DNA from 2 places in the Isoptericola sp. GX10416 genome. Region 2 is predicted to be linked to the other one. Evidence: riboswitches for the same ligand, from Rfam matches in the RefSeq annotation. Region 2 holds a riboswitch; the other holds the start of a gene.
What was found. A riboswitch is a leader RNA that binds a small molecule or an ion and turns the genes downstream of it on or off. The one in region 2 is predicted to bind S-adenosylmethionine.
Positions count from the first base shown of each region.

Region 1: another riboswitch for S-adenosylmethionine. It lies ahead of ACWAT2_RS08375 (methylenetetrahydrofolate reductase); the one in region 2 lies ahead of ACWAT2_RS05005 (aminotransferase class V-fold PLP-dependent enzyme).

Region 1 is NZ_JBWPVO010000004.1:138,379-147,804, reverse strand. It holds gene gcvT (glycine cleavage system aminomethyltransferase GcvT) at 1-109, shown strand, start outside; gene gcvH (glycine cleavage system protein GcvH) at 185-553, shown strand; gene ACWAT2_RS08410 (LuxR C-terminal-related transcriptional regulator) at 800-1,033, shown strand; gene ACWAT2_RS08405 ((deoxy)nucleoside triphosphate pyrophosphohydrolase) at 1,125-1,538, shown strand; gene ACWAT2_RS08400 (P-loop NTPase family protein) at 1,535-2,119, opposite strand; gene ACWAT2_RS08395 (hypothetical protein) at 2,177-2,395, shown strand; gene ACWAT2_RS08390 (Hsp20/alpha crystallin family protein) at 2,429-2,854, opposite strand; gene ACWAT2_RS08385 (FBP domain-containing protein) at 3,039-3,539, opposite strand; gene metE (5-methyltetrahydropteroyltriglutamate--homocysteine S-methyltransferase) at 3,903-6,359, opposite strand; gene ACWAT2_RS08375 (methylenetetrahydrofolate reductase) at 6,466-7,473, opposite strand; SAM riboswitch class I at 7,479-7,586, opposite strand; gene ACWAT2_RS08370 (NYN domain-containing protein) at 7,681-8,916, shown strand; gene ACWAT2_RS08365 (lysophospholipid acyltransferase family protein) at 8,931-9,426, shown strand, end outside.
Region 2 is NZ_JBWPVO010000002.1:251,441-260,866, forward strand. It holds gene ACWAT2_RS04980 (aromatic acid exporter family protein) at 1-340, shown strand, start outside; gene ACWAT2_RS04985 (O-succinylhomoserine sulfhydrylase) at 385-1,656, opposite strand; gene ACWAT2_RS04990 (rhodanese-like domain-containing protein) at 1,653-2,108, opposite strand; gene ACWAT2_RS04995 (ATP-binding protein) at 2,400-3,695, shown strand; gene ACWAT2_RS05000 (HAD family hydrolase) at 3,678-4,349, opposite strand; SAM riboswitch class IV at 4,457-4,572, shown strand; gene ACWAT2_RS05005 (aminotransferase class V-fold PLP-dependent enzyme) at 4,603-6,033, shown strand; gene ACWAT2_RS05010 (amidase) at 6,058-7,530, opposite strand; gene ACWAT2_RS05015 (MaoC family dehydratase) at 7,566-8,558, opposite strand; gene ACWAT2_RS05020 (3-oxoacyl-ACP reductase) at 8,555-9,426, opposite strand, start outside.

The DNA of each region.
Region 1 (9,426 bases), on a different contig from region 2:
GACGCCGGAGGTCTCCGCGGAGGGGACCGAGCTGGCCGTCGACGTGCGGGGGCGGGCGGAGCCCTTCGTCGTCGTGCCGATGCCGTTCTACCGCCGCGAGCGCGGCTGAGCGTCCGCACCCGGCGCGCCGCGCCGTCGTCCGACACAATCTAGCCAGCCCTACCCCACGACAGGAGTCCTTCCCATGGCCGACTTTCCCGCGAACCTGCGCTACTCCGTCGAGCACGAGTGGGTCGACGACGCGACCCCCGCGACGGTGGGCGTCACGTCCGTCGCCGCCGACGCGCTCGGTGACGTGGTCTACCTCGAGCTGCCGGAGGTGGGCGCCACCATCGAGGCGGGCACCGTCATCGGCGAGATCGAGTCCACCAAGTCCGTGTCCGAGCTCTACTCGCCGGTCTCCGGCACCATCGTCGAGGTCAACCAGGCCGCGATCGACGACCCGGCGGTGGTCAACTCGGAGCCGTTCGGCGCGGGGTGGCTCTTCAAGGTCGAGGTGACCGGTGCGGGCCAGCTCCTCAGCGCGGAGGAGTACGCACAGCACGCTGGATAGGCAACCGTGACCTGATTGTGATAATGAGGTTTCCGTTGCTCCGTGCAACCGGAAGAAATGCCCCTGGCCTGCGGAGATATCGCGCAGAAGGCGCCCCGACAGCCACCGTGGGAACGCTCCGACCCCGCTTGCGCACATAGCCGCTCTGTGGTGCGCGTCATGAACCGCGCGCTGCACGCTCTCCTCCTGTGACGGCAGATCCCCAAGTCGATCGTGGCGATCGGCGGCCGTCGTGGAGGAAGAACGATGAGTGCAATCGAGATGGACCGTCTGGTCCTCGACCCTGGTCTGACGGTCCGTGAACAGGTCGTGCTGTCGAACCTGTCCGAGGAAGTCACGCTCGAGCAGATTGCGAGCAAGCTGTTCGTCACGCGCAACACGGTGAAGTCGCAGGTACGCAGCGTCTACCGCAAGCTCGGGGTCTCGACCCGGGCCGACGCCGTGGCCTGGGCTCGCACCGCAGGTTTGCGCACGCCCTGATCGGTTGGACGACGTCTGGCCCCGCTACCACTCGGGGGATGTTGGTAGCGGGGCACACGTCTGTCCAGCGGCGGATGGCAGACTCGCGGCCATGACCCGTCGCCTCGTCGTCGCCGCCGCCATCGTCGACTCGCTCGAACGACCGGCGCGTCTGCTCGCCGCCCGCCGGTCCCGGCCCGCGAGGCTCGCCCGCCGGTGGGAGTTCCCCGGCGGCAAGGCGGAACCGGGGGAGCAGCCGCACGAGGCGCTGCACCGTGAGCTCCACGAGGAGCTCGGCGTCACCGTCACCCTCGGGACCGAGCTGACGGGGCCCGACGACGGTGCCTGGATCATCACCGACCGGCACGTGCTGCGGCTGTGGTTCGCCGCGCTCGCCGGAGGTGAGCCGGCACCGCTCGTGGAGCACGACGAGCTGCGCTGGCTGGACGCGGGCAGCCTGTGGGACGTCGACTGGCTCGACGGGGACGTGCGGATCGTCGAGACGCTCGCCCGCAGGCTCTCCTAGGTCGACCCGACGACGCCGGGTGGCGCCGGGACGGGACGCTCCGCGCGGTTCGCGGTGCGTCCCACCCACCGTTCGACCTCCGCGCGGCTGCGGAGCCGCACCACCTCGAGGTGCGGCGCCTGCACCGCCAGCCGCTCGTCGAGGTGGTCGAGCGAGCGGCGGGTGCGCCACGCCCACCGCACGATGTGGTCGGCGTCGGTGAGGAACGTCCGCAGGGGAGGTTCGACGTTGCCGTTCCACAGCACGGTGCGACGGCGCCGCCGGCCCAGGGTGCGCCGCACCACCTGGTCCATGCGGACCTGGACCGGCAGATCGAGCCAGACCAGCAGCTCGGCCCGCTCGAGCAGGAGCGGTCGCACGGCCCGGTACTGCCACTCGGTGACCCAGGCGTCGCTCGCCACCAGTGCCCGGACGTCGTCGCGGAACTCGGGCCGGGGTGTCCACCGCGGGCCGTGGAAGAGGCCGTCCAGCTCCGTGTGGGGGACGTCGAGGATCTCTGCCAGGCGGGCGGCCAGCGTCGTCTTGCCCGCCCCGGAGGTCCCGGCGACCAGGACGCGGCGGGGGAGTCCGGGTCGAGGCATCCGGAGATCGTACCGGGCTCCGTCGTGCGCCGGACGGCGCCGGGCTAGGCTGGCCCCATGAGCGACTTCAAGGTGAACCCCGCCCCGCAGAACGACGCCCCGGGCGCGATGCTCGGGCGCGTGATCGTCTCGTTCGTGCTGTTCCTCGGCGGTCTGGTCCTCATCGGGGTCGGCGCGACGGCCGACCCGTCCATCGCCCCGTACGTGTTCACCGGAGGCATCCTCGCCACGGGGCTCGCGTTCGGGCTGCCGATGATCGGCGCCAGCAAGGGCTGAGCCCTCACCGGCGCCGACCTCCGGCTGTCGCGATCAGCTCTTGCGGGCCTCGATGGTCTCGCGGTCGGACTCGTGGCTGACCTCGATCCGGCGCGGCTTCGCGTCCTCGGCCACCGGGATGGTCAGCGTCAGCACCCCGTCGGCGTAGTTCGCCGAGATGTTGTCGAGCGCCAGTCCGCGGCCCAGGGTGAGCTGCCGCGCGACCGTGCCGGACGTCCGCTCCCGCACGAGCCACTGACCCTCGCCGGACCGAGGCGTGCGCTCGGCGCGGATCGTCAGGGTGCGGTCCTCGCACGAGACGTCGATGCTGCCGGGGTCGATGCCGGGCAGGTCGACGGCGAGGACGTAGTGGTCGCCCTCGCGGAACAGGTCCATCGGCATCGCCGGAGCGTTCCTCGACGTGGCGAGCGACCCGAAGAGTCGGTCCATCTCCTGGAACGGGTCCCAGTAGGTAGCCATCGCGCATCACCTCCTCGACGAGGGCCGCACGGTGCGGCCCCGACCGCGATCAGCGCGCCGGTCCGTCCGGCGTCGCCTGGCTACACCTCATGATTTAGCACTCTCACCCCGAGAGTGCCAAGAGGTGTCTGTTCGCTCTCGGCGAACATCCATCGAGGTGCAGTCAGGCGCCGTCGCACGCCGGTCAGGCGGTGCTGCGCACCTCTTCGAGGAACCGGCGGCTGCGTTCGCGCAAGCCCTCGATGCGCCGCTCGACGACGGCGGCGCGCGCCGCGTCGTCGTCGGCCCCGGACTCTGCGAGGGTGGGCCGCCGGCGCACGTTGCGCGAGCAGCGGAAGTCGGTGCAGATCAGCGTGCCGATCGTGCTGCCCTTGCGGCCGGGCGCTCCGCCGCGGCGTGCGACGTAGAGGGACGTGTCGCTGTTGTCGGCGACGTCCTCGCACCAGGCGCACATCGCGGCGCGGCGGCTGCTGGTCTCCGGGGCGCGCAGGATGATGCCGACGGGCTCGTCGTCGATCTCGGCGATCACGTACGCGGCGAGCGGCTGCTTGCGGTCGCGCCAGCCGAGGTAGTCGAGGCGGTCCCAGCGGAGCACTGCGAGGTCGGGGAGGATCATCCGCTGCCGCTCGCTGCGCGTGGCGTTGACGAGGGACGCGCGGATCTGCTGTTCGGTGAAGGGGGTCATGGGTCGGCTTTCGGGGAGCAGGGTTCACCCGCGGCCGTCACGGCGAGGGCGCAGACGCGCAGCCTCGACGGATCGGGTGAAGGAGGGCAGGGCTGAGCCAGGCACCTCCGCACGGGCCCCGTGGGTCAGCGGCAGGCGGCCTGGGTCGACGGGTTGCCTGAGCAGGCCTCGAGGGCCACCCCGATCCCCGCGACGACGCGCTGCATCTCTCGCTCCTCGTACCGGTCCGCGGCCCGCCCCGACGGCGGACCACCGTCGATGCTGGCACACCGGCGCCGCGACGGTCCAGACGGTTCTGCACCGCGTGCACAGATCACACCCCGCCGGCGCCACGGGAGCGCCGACGGGGTGTGACGACGGCGGTCAGAGCCCGGCGCGCACCGCCTGCGCCGCCGCGACCAGGTGGCGCAGCGACGGCTCCACCTCGGCGTACCCGCGGGTCTTGAGCCCGCAGTCCGGGTTCACCCACACCACGTCCGGGTCGATGGAGCCCACGGCGAGGCGCAGCAGCTCCGTGACCTCGTCGACGGACGGCACGCGGGGCGAGTGGATGTCGTAGACGCCCGGCCCGACGCCGCGCGCGTACCCGGCGGCGTGGAGCTCCGGCACGACCTCCATGCGCGACCGCGCGGCCTCGATGGACGTCACGTCGGCGTCCAGCCCGTCGATCGCGCCGATGACCTCGCCGAACTCCGAGTAGCACAGGTGCGTGTGCACCTGCGTGGAGGCCTCCGCTCCCGCCGTCGCCAGCCGGAACGCCCCGACGGACCAGCGCAGGTACTCCGGCTGGTCGGCGCGGCGCAGCGGCAGCAGCTCGCGCAGGGCGGGTTCGTCCACCTGCACGACGGCGGTGCCAGCGTCCTCGAGGTCGCGCACCTCGTCGCGCAGGGCGAGCGCCACCTGGTTCGCGGTGTCCGCCAGCGGCTGGTCGTCACGCACGAACGACCACGCGAGGATCGTCACCGGCCCCGTCAGCATGCCCTTGACGGGCTTCTCGGTGAGCGACGCGGCATACCGGGTCCACCCGACCGTCATCGGGGCCGGGCGGGTCACGTCGCCCCACAGGATCGGCGGCCGCACGCAGCGCGACCCGTAGGACTGCACCCAGCCCAGGTCCGTCGTCGCGAACCCGTCCAGCAGCTCGGCGAAGTACTGCACCATGTCGTTGCGCTCCGGCTCGCCGTGCACCAGCACGTCGAGGCCGATCTCCTCCTGGAGCGCGACCACCCGGGCGATCTCCGCGCGCATCGCGGCGGTGTACGCCTCGTCGTCGAGCTCGCCCTGGGCCCACGCCGACCGCGCCTTGCGGATCTCGGCCGTCTGCGGGAACGAGCCGATCGTCGTGGTGGGCAGCGGCGGCAGCCCGAGCCGCTCACGCTGGGCGGCGACCCGCTCGGCGTGCGCGCCGCGGGCGAAGTCGCCCTCGACGAGCGCGCCCAGGCGCTCGCGGACCGTGGGGACGACGACGCCCGGTGCGGTCGCCCGCTCGGCCAGCGCCGCGCTCGCCGCGTCGAGCTCGGCGCGCACCGAGTCCGGGCCGTCGGTGACGGCGCGGGCCAGCGTCGTGACCTCCCGGACCTTCTGGTCGGCGAACGCGAGCCAGCGGCGCAGCTCGGGGGAGCGACCCGCGCGCTCGGCGGCCGGCCCCTCCCACGACTCGTCCTCCACGTCGTGCGGCACGTGCAGCAGCGACGTCGAGGTGCCGACGGTCAGGGCGCCGGCGCCCAGCGGGCGCAGCGCGGCGAGCCGGTCGAACCGGGCGGCGAGGTCGGCGCGCCACACGTTGTGCCCGTCGACGACGCCCGCCACGAGGGTCTTCGTCTCCAGGCCGGGGACGGTCCCGTGCGGCCCGTGGCCCGTGGGGACGGAGCCCTTGACCAGGTCGATCGCGATGGCGTCCACGTCGGTCGCGGCGAGCAGCGCCAGGCCGTCGCGGGTGCCGCCGTCGGCCGGCGTGCCGGTCGCGAGCCCGCCGAACGGGGTGGCCACGAGGATGGCCGGGCGCTCCGCCTCGGCGTCGAGACCGTCGTCGTCGGACCGTGCGGCGAGGTCGGTCGCCAGCGCGCGGTACGCGGAGGTGATCGCGGCATCGACCCGCTCGGCGGTGGCGTCGACCGTGTCCGAGACGAGGACGGGCTCGTCGAGCTGCACCCACGGCACGCCGACGGCGGCCAGCGCCCGGAGCAGCTCGGCGTACGCGGCGACCACGTCGTCGAGCCGGTCGAGGGGGTGGAAGCCCTCGCCCGCGTCGTCGGCGGCCTTGGACAGCGCGAGGAAGGTGACCGGCCCGACGAGGACCGGCCGGGTGGTGACGCCCGCCTCCTTGGCCTCGGCGAACTCACGGACGATGCGGTGGTCCGCGAAGGAGATCGGCGTCGTCTCGCTGATCTCCGGCACCAGGTAGTGGTAGTTCGTGTCGAACCACTTGGTCATCTCGAGCGGCGCGTCCTCGCCGCGGCCCCGGGCCACGGTGAAGTAGCCGTCCAGGTCGAGCGATCCGTCGTCGCCGTCGATCAGGTCCCGGAACCGGGTCGGGACGGCACCGAGCAGCGCCACGACGTCGAGCACCTGGTCGTAGAACGAGAAGGAGCCGGGGACGGAGCCGTCCTCGGGGTCCAGCCCGAGCGAGACGAGGCGTCGCAGGGTGTCGCGGCGCAGCGCGCCGGCCGCGACCTCGAGGTCGACGGCGTCGGTGCGCCCGGCCCAGAAGGACTCGACGGCGCGCTTGAGCTCGCGGCGGCGGCCGATGCGGGGATAGCCGAGGATCGTGCCGCCGGGGAACGCGGTGGTGGGGCGGTGGGGTTCGGTCGGTGTGGTCATGAGCACTCCAGGTGTCGGTGCTTCCGCGTCGCGACGGCGCCGAGCGTCGAGGTCGCGACCGCAATGACCGGGCATCGCGGGCGGGACCTCGATGTTCGGCAAGGCGTCAGACGGCGGGAGCCACGGTCGGGATGCCCGGTACCAGCGGCCTTCTGGCCAGGTCAGGGACGCCGTGCGGCGTCCGACCGCCGAGGTGAACACCCTCGAGCAGGTCCAGAGCGGGTCGGTACTTGTTGAACGTGTACACGTGCAGGCCGGGTGCGCCCGCGTCGAGCACGCGCTGGGCGAGCTCGACGGAGTACGCGGTCCCGTAGGCGTGCTGCGCCTCCGGGTCCGGCAGGGCGTCGAGCGCGTCCAGCAGGTGCTGGGGCGCGGGGACGCCGGTGAGCTCCTCGACACGACGGAGCCGGCGCGGCTCGGTCGTGGGCATCAGCCCGGCGAGGATCGGGATCGTCACGCCGGCCGCGCGGGCCTCGGCGACGAAGTCGGTGTAGCTGTCCGCGGCGTAGAACAGCTGGGTGATGGCGAAGGAGGCACCGGCCTGCTGCTTCTCCAGCAGGCGCTGCACCTCCTGGGTGCGGGTGGTGCCCGCCTGGCGGTTGCCGTCCGGGAAGGTGGCCACCGCCACGGTGAGCGGCCGGGCGGCGCCGCGGACGGCGGCGGCCGGGTCGACGGCGCAGCGCCGGGCCTCGACCTCGCGCAGCAGGGCGACGAGCTCGATCGAGGAGTGCACGCCGTCGGCCGGCGGGCGCCAGTCGGGCTGGTCCTTCGGCGGGTCGCCGCGCAGCGCGAGGAACGAGCGGACGCCGGCCTCGAGGAACTCGTCGATGACGGTGGAGACGTCCTCGCGGGAGGCTCCGACGCAGGTCAGGTGGGCGATGGGCAGCACGGGGGTGCCGCCCAGCAGGGTCGCCACGACGTGCCGGGCGGTGGCGCGGTCACCGCCGCCGGCGCCGTAGGTCACCGACACGAAGTCGGGGTTCGCCGCGACCAGTCGGCGCGCCGTCTCCCAGAACCGGGGGGCGGCGTCGGGCCGGCGGGGCGGCATGAGCTCGAAGCTCACCGTCGGGCGGTGCCGGTGTACCGGGACGTGCGGGGGTGCCTCTGCGACCATGCGTCACTCCATCAGGCCTGGCGTTGAGCACCTTCGTCCTCGGGAGGCTTCCGTCGGAGAACGGGTTGCTGCGGCGTCGTCGAGCCAGGACTCTCGGCCGCTCTGGATGGCTTCGGGCTCGACTGTACGCACGGTTCACCCTGCGGACAAGTGCGACCGCATGATGAGATGCATCGGTTCGGCTGGTGGCGCCGTAGGCTGGCGGGCATGGACACCGAAGAGCGCCTTGCCGTCTTCCTCGACTACGAGAACCTCGCGCTCGGCGCCCGGGAGCACCTGGGCGGGATGCAGTTCGACTTCCAGCCGATCGCGGACGCCCTCGCGGTGCGCGGCCGGGTGGTGACGCGGCGCGCGTACGCGGACTGGTCGTACTTCGACGAGGACCGGCGGATGCTGACCCGCCACCAGGTGGAGCTCATCGAGATGCCCCAGCGCATGGGGGCGTCGCGCAAGAACGCCGCCGACATCAAGATGGTCGTCGACGCCATCGAGATGGCCTTCGAGCGCGAGTACATCTCGACCTTCGTCATGTGTACAGGCGACTCGGACTTCTCCCCGCTCGTGCACAAGCTGCGTGAGCTCGACAAGCGCGTCATCGGCGTCGGGGTCGAGAAGTCCACCTCCCGCCTGCTGCCGTCGGCCTGCGACGAGTTCCTCTTCTACGACCGCCTCGAGGGCGTCGAGGTCCCCGACGAGTCCGAGTCTCGTCCGAAGAGGAGCACGACGAAGCGTTCCGGCTCCGGCCGGTCGACCGGCTCGCGTGCCACCACCGGTCGCAGCAAGGCCGCCGCGGCCGTGGCCGAGGACCTGCCGCCCGCCGAGGAGGCGACGCCCGCCGCGCCGTCGGGCACGACCTCGACCGGCCGGACCCGGCGCAAGAAGCCCGAGATCACGCTGCCCGAACCGGTCGACGTGCCCGACCGCGCGCCCGAGCCGGCCAACGACGAGGACGACGACGCCCCCACCGGCGAACCGCCCACCATGGAGGTCAAGGTCGCCCAGACCCTCGCCGGCCTGCAGGGGTCCGCGTCCGGCTCGGTGACGGCGTCGCAGCTCAAGCGCACGCTGGTGCGCAAGGAGCCGACGTTCAGCGAGTCCGACTACGGCTTCCGCACCTTTGGGGAGTTCCTGCGCTACCTCGCCGACCGGGACGTCATCGTCCTGAGCGACGGACCGTCGTCGGGCGACCCGGTGGTCGAGCTCCCGGAGCAGCCGGACAGCGCCAAGGCGTTCGACCTGCTGCGCGCCGTCGTGCAGGACGCGGGCGGCACCGCGGCCCTCTCCGGCCTGAAGAACCACGTGCGCAAGCGTCGCCCTGACTTCTCGGAGAAGGCCCTCGGCTACGGCGGGTTCCTCCAGTTCTGCAAGGCCGCCGCGGCCGCCGACGCCGTCCGGCTCGCCTGGGACGACGAGGCCGAGGACTACCTCGTCACCCTCGGCTGAGGGATGATGAGCCGGTGACGTACCGCATCCTCAAGCTCGTGTGCTCGCTCCTGGTGTACGTGTTCCTGCGTCCCCAGGTCACCGGCCTGCACAACGTCCCCCGCCGCGGGCCGGTCATCATCGCGAGCAACCACCTGTCGGTGATCGACTCGATCATCCTGCCGCTCGTGGTTCCGCGGCACGTCACGTTCATCGCCAAGGCGGAGTACTGGACGGGCCGCGGGCTCAAGGGTCGCCTCTCGCGCTGGTTCTTCACCACGATGGGCCACATCCCCGTCGACCGGGACGACCCGCGCGCCGGCCAGCGCTCGCTCCAGGACGCGCTGCACGTGCTCGAGCGCGGCGGCGCGTTCGGCATCTACCCCGAGGGCACCCGCTCGCGTGACGGCCGGCTGCACCCGGGGCGCACCGGCGTGGCGTGGCTCGCGCTCGCCGGGGGCACCCCGGTGGTGCCGGTCGCGATGCACGGCACCGAGAAGGTCCAGCCCGTGGGCAGGCGCCTGCCGCGAC
Region 2 (9,426 bases):
CCGGGAGTGGACCCGGAGGCAGCAGGTCCGCGTCAAGGAGCTCGAGACGGTGGCCGCGTCGTTGGACCAGGCCATCAGTCTGCTCATGGACACCGGGGACCCGGTCGATCTGGGCGATCCGCTGCGCCGGTCGTTCGCCGACGTGCTGCGGGCGCTCGTCAAGCTGCTGCGTGCGCACGCGTGGGACCCGGACCGTCAGGAGCTGGCCGACCGGTTCGACGAGGTGGCACGGTCGTTCACCGGACAAGCGCGTCAGGAGGGTCCGCAGAACGACGCGGAGCTGGTGGCCGGGGCACTGGCTGTCGCCCTGCAGCGTGCTGCCGACGCGTTCCGGTGGTGAGCCGGCGGGGACGGGACGTGCCCGGCTCGTGCACGGCTCGCGGGTCAGGCCCGCAGCGCCTGCTCGACGTCCTCGATGACGTCCAGCGGGTCCTCCAGGCCGACCGACAGGCGCACGGTGGTCTCGTGGATCCCGACGGCGGCACGCCCCGCGGCCCCGAGGCGCCGGTGGGTGGTGGTCGCCGGGTGGGTGATCAGGGACTTCGCGTCGCCGAGGTTGTTCGAGATGTCCACGATCTGCAGCGCGTCGAGGAACGCGAAGGCGCGCTTCTTGGCCTCCTCGGGCGCGCTCCCGGTGGGCACGTCGAGATCGAACGTCACCACGGTGCCGCCGCCCGTCTGCTGCGCGACGGCCAGCTCGTGCTGGGGGTGCGAGGCCAGGAACGGATAGCGCACCCGCGTGACGCCGTCGGCCGCCTCGAGGTGCTCGGCGACCTGGAGCGCGGCCGCGTTCTGGGCGCGGACGCGCACGTCCAGCGTCTCCAGGCCCTTGAGCAGCACCCAGGCGTTGAACGGGCTCAGCGACGGCCCGGTGTGCCGCAGGAACGTCTCGACCGGCCCGGACAGGAACTCCTCCGGTCCGAGGATCGCCCCGCCGAGCACGCGGCCCTGTCCGTCGATGTGCTTCGTCGCCGAGTAGACGACGATGTCCGCCCCGAGCTCGAGCGGCTTCTGCAGCACGGGGGTGGCGAACACGTTGTCGACGACGACGACGGCGCCCGCCGCGTGGGCGAGCTCGCACACGCGCCGCACGTCCACCAGGTCCTGCATGGGGTTCGACGGCGTCTCGAAGAAGACGACGTCGGCCGGCGTGGCGAGCGCCTCCTCCCACTGCGAGTCGACGTGCCCGTCGACGAGGTCCACGTGCACGCCCCACTTGGCGAGGATCTCGTCGTAGATGACGTTGGTGGAGCCGAAGAGCGCGCGGGCGGAGACGATGCGCGAGCCGCTGGACACCAGCGCCGCGAGCGTGGTGAACACGGCAGACATGCCGGTCGTCGTGGCGTAGCACGCCTCGGCGCCCTCGATCAGTCGCAGCCGCTCCTCGAACGTGCGCACGGTCGGGTTGCCGTAGCGGGAGTACACGAACCGGGAGTGGTCTCCGGTGAACGCTGCCTCGGCGTCGGCGGCGGTGTCGTACGTGTACCCCTGCGTGAGGAACATCGCCTCGGACGTCTCGGAGAAGTCCGAGCGACGGTGGCCACCGCGCACGGCCAGCGTGGCGGGGCGGGCCGACGCGGGCAGCGGCCGGTGACCGGCACCGCCGAGCAGCGTGGGGTTGGCGCCGGGGCCGGTCGGGATGTCGGCGCGGTTCACGGGGTGTGCTCCTGGTGGGGGAGCCCGCGGACCTTCCAGCCGGTCTGGTCGCGGACCCCGCCGAACCCGGGTGCGCCCTCGAAGCCCTCCAGGACGTTGTAGGAGGGGCTGATCCCGGCGGACGTGGCGAGCCGGGCGGCGCCGATGGAGCGCTGGCCCGACCGGCACAGGAACACCACGGGGCGGCCGGGGCCCACGCCGGCGGTCTCGAGCTCGGTGAGGAAGCCGGGGTTGGGTCGGCCGTCGGCCGTCACCCACTGGCTGAGGACGGGTTCCTTGCCCAGCTCGCCGACGTCGGGGACGCCGACGGTGCGCCACTCGCCGTCGGTGCGGACGTCGACGAGGACGGCGTCGGGATCGGCGGCGAGCAGGTCCCACGCCTGCTGCGGCGTGATGTCCCCGGCGTAGCCCTCGGCGGGGCGAGGTTCGATCGGTTCGAGCGGTGCGGTCATGGCACTCCTCCCATCGGTCGTGGCGGTAGCACCCACGCCCGGTCCCTCGCTGTCGCGTCGGCCGACGACGGCGGCGAGGTCCCGCGGGTTGCTGCGGCGTCGACGTGCCACGTCACTCGGCCGCTCGGGATGGTCACCGCGATCGTACGACACGGCGTCCGGCCTGCGGGACGGGCGTCTCGCAGGCCGGACGCCGTGTCTCAGTCCGGCCGGTCCGCGGTACGTCGATCTGTCGTGTACAGGACCGTAAATCTGTAGTGTTTAAGTGCGTCGATCTGTAGTCTTGAGTGCATGGCCTGGGGTAATGTCGACTCCATGGACTACACCCCGCGAGCAGTTGATGGCCTGTTGGACGACGTCATGTCGGGTCTGCCTGCCGTCGCGCTCGAAGGGCCGAAGGGCGTCGGGAAGACGGCGACGGCACGTCGTCTGGCCCGAACCGTGCTCTCGCTCGACGACCCGGATGAGGCGCGGCTCGCCGAGATCGACACCTCGTGGCTCACCGAGGAGCCGCGGCCCGTGCTCGTCGACGAATGGCAGCAGGTGCCCGCTACGTGGGACAGGGTGCGCCGCGCGGTGGACCGCGGGGCGCCGCCAGGAAGCTACCTGCTGACCGGGTCAGCAACACCGACCGAGCGGACGCACTCGGGCGCGGGGCGCATCGTGCGACTCCGCATGCGCCCCATGTCGATGGACGAGCGAGGCCTGGTCGAACCCACGGTGTCGTTCGGTGAACTGCTCGGCGATCACCCGGCGCCCGTCAGTGGACGATCCGAGCTGGTGCTGCGCGACTACGCCGAGGAGATCGCTGCGTCAGGGTTCCCCGGAATGCGGACCCTTCCTGAGCGGATGCGGGTGCGGGCGTTGAACGGGTATGTCGCGCGCATCGTGGATCACGAGTTCAGTGAGGTCGGGCACGTGGTGCGCAGGCCGGAGACGCTCCGTGCCTGGCTGACGGCCTTCGCCGCGGCCACGAGCTCGACGGCGTCCTACGAGTCCATCCTCAACGCATCGACGTCGGGGCAGGTCGACAAGCCGTCGCGTTCGGCGACCATTGCCTACCGGGACACGCTCGCCCGGCTCTGGCTGATCGACCAGGTGCCGGCGTGGCTCGGGCCCCGGCGGCGCCTGGCGTCGCTCGCGCAGTCGCCCAAGCATTTCCTGGCAGACCCTGCCTTGGCCATGAGGCTGCTCGGTGTCGGTGCGCGTGGTCTTCTCGAGCGTCCTCACCCGGGAAAGGTGACCATCCGCGACGGACTCCTGCTCGGCGCCATGTTCGAGCACCTGGTCGCACTGTCGGTCCTCGTCCATGCCGAGACGCACGAGGCCAAGGTCTCGCACCTGCGGACCAAGCAGGGTGACCACGAGGTCGACCTGATCGTCGAGCGGGACGACGGCAAGGTGGTGGCCATCGAGGTCAAGGTCGCGCCGCACCCGACAGATCATGATGTCAAGCACCTGCGGTGGCTCAAGGAGAAGCTGGGGGACGACCTGCTCGACGCCGTCGTCGTCACCACAGGGCCCATCGCCTACCGGCGCCCCGAGGACGGGATCGCCGTCGTTCCGCTGTCACTGCTTGGTCCGTGAGCTCTCCGAGGGGAGCCCATCGCCCCGGACGATGTCGGTCAGCTCGCCCAGCGCTTCGATTCGAAAGGTCGCACCCGAGAAGTCGCCGGACCGAGTGAACTCGTGGTGGACGACGGCGCAGTCGATGCCGGCCGCCACTGCTGACCGCAGCCCACGGGCCGAGTCCTCCACGACCAAGGTCTCGGCCCTGGTGGCGCCGAAGCGCTCCAAGCCCATGAGGTACGGCTCGGGGTCCGGCTTGGCGCGCTCGTAGTCCTCACGCACGAGGACGAAGTCCATGAAGGCGCGGATCTGCCGCTTCTCGTGGATGAGGTCGAAGTCCGCGCGCTTGGCGGTCGTCACGACGGCCAGACGCGCGTGCCGTGACAGCTCGGCCAGCACCTCGACGACGCCGTCGATCTCGATCTGCTGCGTCCGCAGGTACTCCTGGTAGTAGTCGTCGCGTGCCTCGCGGAGCCGATCGATCGTCTGCTCGTCGACACCCGCCGACCTGGCCTGGACCCACGTGCCCAGGCCGTTGCTCATGTCGCTCAGGTACTGCGGCTTGTCCAACGTCAGGTCGACGTCGGCGAAGGCGCGTTCGCCGGCCTTGAAGTACCAGTGCTCGGTGTCCACGAGCACGCCGTCATGGTCGAAGAGGATGTACTTCTTCATGCCAGATCGTCTCCTCCTCTCCGGCACGCGACCCTCAGGTGCCCGCATCCTGAGACAACGCGCCCATCTGTTGACATCGCCGCTCGCGATTGGTGACCATGGCGACAGGTCATGAGCGCCAGCGCGAAGCCCCGGCTCGCTGGCCGGCAACCCTCCCCTCGCGGCGGGGTGCCCCGGGTGACGACCTGGCTCCGCGCCGTCCGGCGTCGGGCAAGCGCGGGGAGGTCGCTCCCCGGAACCTGAGGAGGACCGCATGACCGCTCTCACCGAGACCCTCGCCTGTCCCGACGCCGAGGTGGGCCACCTGCGCCCCGTCCTGCCGGTGGTCGGCCACGACACGCCCGCCCCGCTCGTCGACGGACGCCGCGTCCCCTACGCGAACCTCGACGTCGCGGCCTCCGCCCCCGCGCTGCAGGCCGTCGCCGACCGCATCACGCGCACGCTCCCGCTGTACGCCTCCGTGCACCGCGGTGCCGGCTATCTCTCGCAGGTGGCCACCTCCCTGTACGAGACCGCTCGGCGCACCATCGGCGAGTTCGTCGGGGCCCGGGACGACGACGCCACACTGATCGTGCGCAACACCACCGACGCGCTCAACCTGCTCGCGGGCTGCGTCCCGGCGGCCGACGACGGCGAGCCGGGCCGGGTGCTCGTCCTCGACGTGGAGCACCACGCGAACTTCCTGCCCTGGCAGCGGTCCGCCCGCGCCACGGTGCTGACCGGCTGCGAGACGGCCGCCGCCACCGTCACGGCGCTGCGCGAGGAGCTCGCGGCGGCTGCCGCCGTCGGGCAGGGGTACGCGCTCCTGGCCCTGACCGGCGCCTCGAACGTCACGGGCGAGGTGCTGCCGGTCGCGGAGCTGGTCGAGTCCGCGCACGCCGTCGGCGCCCGCGTGCTGCTCGACGGGGCGCAGCTCGTGCCGCACCGCCGCTTCTCGCTGGCCGAGACCGGCGTCGACTACCTCGCGTTCTCCGGGCACAAGACGTACGCCCCGTTCGGCGCGGGCGTGCTCGTGGGCCGTCGCGACTGGCTCGACACCGGCACGCCGTACCTCGCGGGCGGTGGCGCCGTGCGCAGCGTGCGCGTCGACGGCACGGAGTGGCACGACGGCCCGGCGCGGCACGAGGCCGGGTCGCCCAACGTGCTCGGGGCGGTGGCGCTCGCCGCCGCCTGCGAGGCGCTCGGCGAGATCGACGGCCAGACGCTGCGCGAGCACGAGGACACCCTGCGCCAGCGGCTCGTCACGGGCCTCGAGGCGATCGAGGGCGTCGAGGTGGTGCGGCTCTGGCCCGACGCGGCCGACGCCGTCGGGGTCGTGACGTTCACCGTGGACGGGTACGAGCCCGGACAGGTCGCGGCCTACCTGTCGGCCGAGCACGGCATCGGGGTGCGCGACGGCCGGTTCTGCGCGCATCCGCTGCTCTCCCGGCTCGGGTACGGCGCCGGGGCGGTCCGGTCGTCCGTGGGTGTCGGCACCGCCGGCGAAGAGGTCGAACGGCTGGTCGCAGCCGTGGGCACCCTGGTGACGGACGGCCCGCAGGCGCACTACGACGTGGTCGACGGCCTCTGGATCGTGGTCGACGACCCGCGTCCGGTGCCCGAGGGATCAGGGCTGGAAGGGCTGCTCGTCACCGCCGGCCCCGGCCGGGACGAGGCGTTCGGCTGCCTCCCCGAAGACGCCTGACGGCCCACGCCGAGGTAGTACGGCTCACCAGACCGGCGGGCGCCGCTCCGGCCAGCGCAGCACGTCCTCGAGCTGGGCGGCCAGGGCCAGCAGCGTCAGCTCGCCGCCGGGGCGCCCGATGATCTGGATGCCCATCGGCAGGCCGTCGTCGGTCCAGTGCGTGGGCACGGTGATCGCCGGCAGCCCGGCGACGTTGAGCCACGACGTGAACGGCGTGTACTGGCACTGCTGGGCGAAGTTCCGGTCGGGGTCCTCGGGGTCGAACCACCCGACGGGCCGCGGCGTCATGGCCAGCGCGGGCGTCACCACCGCATCCAACGAACCCAGGCCCGCGATGAGCCGGCGCTCGAACGCGGTGAGCACCCGCAGCGCCTCGACCAGCTCGCGGGCGGGCACCTCGCGGCCACGCCCGATCAGCCAGCGGGTCAGCGGCTCGAGCTGGTCCAGCGCGGCCTGGTCGTCGATCGGCACCGCCGAGGCGCCGCCCATCCACAGGCTGCGGAACGCGTCGCCGTACTCGGGCGTCGGGTCCCACCGGTGCTCCTCGACGCCGTGGCCGAGCCCGCTCAGGGCCGCCACGCCCGCGTCGAGCGCCGCCGTCGCCTCCGGGGCCACGGTGACGTCGTAGTAGTCGTCCCACGCGGACCAGGTGCTCACCCCCAGCCGGAACCGGCCGCCGTGCTCGGCCCCCACGGCCCGCGCGGTACCGTCCGGGCCGACCACCTCGCCGCGCTGTGCCGCCGCGAGGTACGCCCCCGCGCCCGCCGCCTCCGTGCGCAGCGTGTACGGGTGCGCCACCCGGCCGTCGGCGCGCCGCGCGAGCATCCCCTCCAGGAGCAGAGCGGTGTCCGCGGTGGTCCGGGCGAGCGGCCCGTTGACGACGAGCCCGCCCGGCGACTCGATCCCCGAGCCGGAGGGCAGCAGGCCGCGCGAGGGCTTCAGCCCGACCACCCCGCAGGCCGCGGCCGGGATGCGGACGGAACCTCCGCCGTCGGACCCCGGGGCGAAGGGGAGCAGCCCGGCCGCGACGGCGACCGCCGCGCCGCCGCTGGAGCCGCCCGCACCCCGCTGGAGGTCCCACGGGTTGCGCGCGACCGGCCCGGCGAGCGGTTCGGTGTAGGCGGGGAAGCCGAGCTCAGGAGCGGTGGTGCGCCCGAGGCTCACGGCACCCGCCGCGTCGAGATCGAGCACGACCCCGTCCGAGACCTGCGGCACGAACCCGGCGAGCGCCCGGGAACCGAACCCCGTCGGCACCCCGGCGCGGGCGAACAGGTCCTTGTCGCCCGTCGGCATGCCCCACAGCGTGCCCGACGGCGGCCCGAGCGTCGCGACGCGCTCCCGCGCCAGGTCGGCGGTCACCCGGGAGAACGCGCCGAGCGCGTCGTTGCGCGCCGCGATGCGGGCCAGGAAGTGCTCGGTCACCTCGGTCGGTGCGAGCTCGCCGGATCGGAGGCGGTCGCGCAGCTCGACGGCGGTCTGCTCGTGCAGGGCGTCCATGACTCGAGGCTACGTCGTCGGCCGCGAACATCCCGTCAGAGCGGCGTGACCGTCCCCGAGAAGTGCTTCTGGCGACGCCGGCCGTTCCAGCCGACGTACGCGAAGCCGTCCTCCTCCTGGGTCACGGCGAGATCCACCGTCCCGGGCAGCAGCACCGGCTTGCCGAACTCCACCGTCCAGCGGTAGGCGTCCCCGCGCTGGTGCCCGACGTCGGCCAGGGCGCGCGCGGCGGTGTACATGCCGTGCGCGATCGCCCGCGGGAAGCCGAACGCCTTCGCAGAGAGCGCCGACAGGTGGATCGGGTTGCGGTCGCCGGAGACGGCACCGTAGGCGCGGCCCGTACCGGGGCCGAGCGCCCAGCGGCCGGTCGGCAGCGGCAGGTGCCACTCCGGGCGGGACTCGTCGTCGACCGCCGGGGCGTCCGGCAGCGAGAAACCCTTGGCGAGGTACGTCGACACCCCGCGCCAGACGGCCTGCTCCTCCGGGCCGGCGCCGTCCCGCCGGATCTCCGCGACGAGGTCCACCTGCACCCCGCGCCGGTGCGGACGCAGGTTCTCCGCCCAGGCCCGCACCTCGAGGACGTCCCCCACCCGGACCGGGCCGCGCAGCTCCACCGCGTTGCGCAGGTGCACCATGCCCAGCAGGGGCAGCGGGAAGTCGCCGCGCACCATGACCGCGGTGGCCAGGGGGAACGCCAGCACGTGCAGGTAGCCGGCGGGCAGCACGTCGGCGACGGGCTCGTGCAGCAGACGCTGGTACTCGTGCAGGTGCCGGGCGAGGCCGGTGGTCGTCACTCCCGCGACGCGGTACGCGACGTCGGGAAGCGTGAGCGGGCCTCCGTCGTGCTCCGTGTCCGACGCCGAGCGACCGGCCCCGATGACCGGCAGCGCGGGCAGGGCACGGCCGGCGGCGATCCGGCCCGACGCCGCGGCTCCTCGCGCGTAGAGCCCGCCGAGCCCCGGGAGGCTCGGCTGGGTCTCGACGCGGAGCGCGGTTCCGTCGCTGGTCCGCAGCGGTTCGGCCGTCACTGGCCCACCATGTGCTGGCCGCACACCCGCAGGACCTGGCCGTTGACGCCGGCGGCCGCCGGGGAGGCGAGGAACGAGATCGCCTCGGCGACGTCGACCGGCCGGCCGCCCTGCGCGAGGGTCGGCAGGCGGCGGGCCACCTCCCGGGTGGCGAAGGGGATCGAGGACGTCATGTCGGTCTCGATGAAACCGGGGGCGACGGCGTTGGCGGTTCCGCCCTGCGCAGCCAGGAGGGGAGCCGTCGCGCGGGTGTGCCCGATGACGCCGGCCTTGGAGAAGGCGTAGTTCGACTGCCCCTTGTTGCCGGCGATGCCCGACGTGGAGGCGAGCGAGACGATGTGCAGCCCGTCGAGCCCGGCGGCGAGCAGCGTCTCGTTGATCCGCAGCTGCGCGGCGAGGTTCACCGCGACGACCGCCTCCCACTGGGCCGGCTTCATGTTGGCCAGCAGCTTGTCGCGCAGGATCCCCGCGTTGTGCACCACGATGTCCAGGGCGCCGTGGCGCTCGCGGGCGTGGGCGAGGATGCGCGTCCCCGCGTCGTCCGCGGTGACGTCGAGCTGCAGCGCGGTGCCGCCGACGTCGTTGGCCGTGCGGCTGAGCCCTTCGCCGGCGGCGGGGACGTCCACGCAGACCACCGTCGCGCCGTCGCGGGCCAGGGTCTGCGCGATCGAGGCGCCGATGCCGCGGGCGGCACCGGTGACCACGGCGACCTTGCCCGCCAGCGGGCGGTCCGTCGTCAGGTCCGCTCCGGTCGGTTCGGCCGGGCCGACGCGCAGGAGCTGGCCGTCGACGTACGCGCTCTTCGCCGACAGGAAGAAGCGCACGGTGGCGAGGGTCGACCCGGCGCCGACGGCCGCGCCGTCGGTGA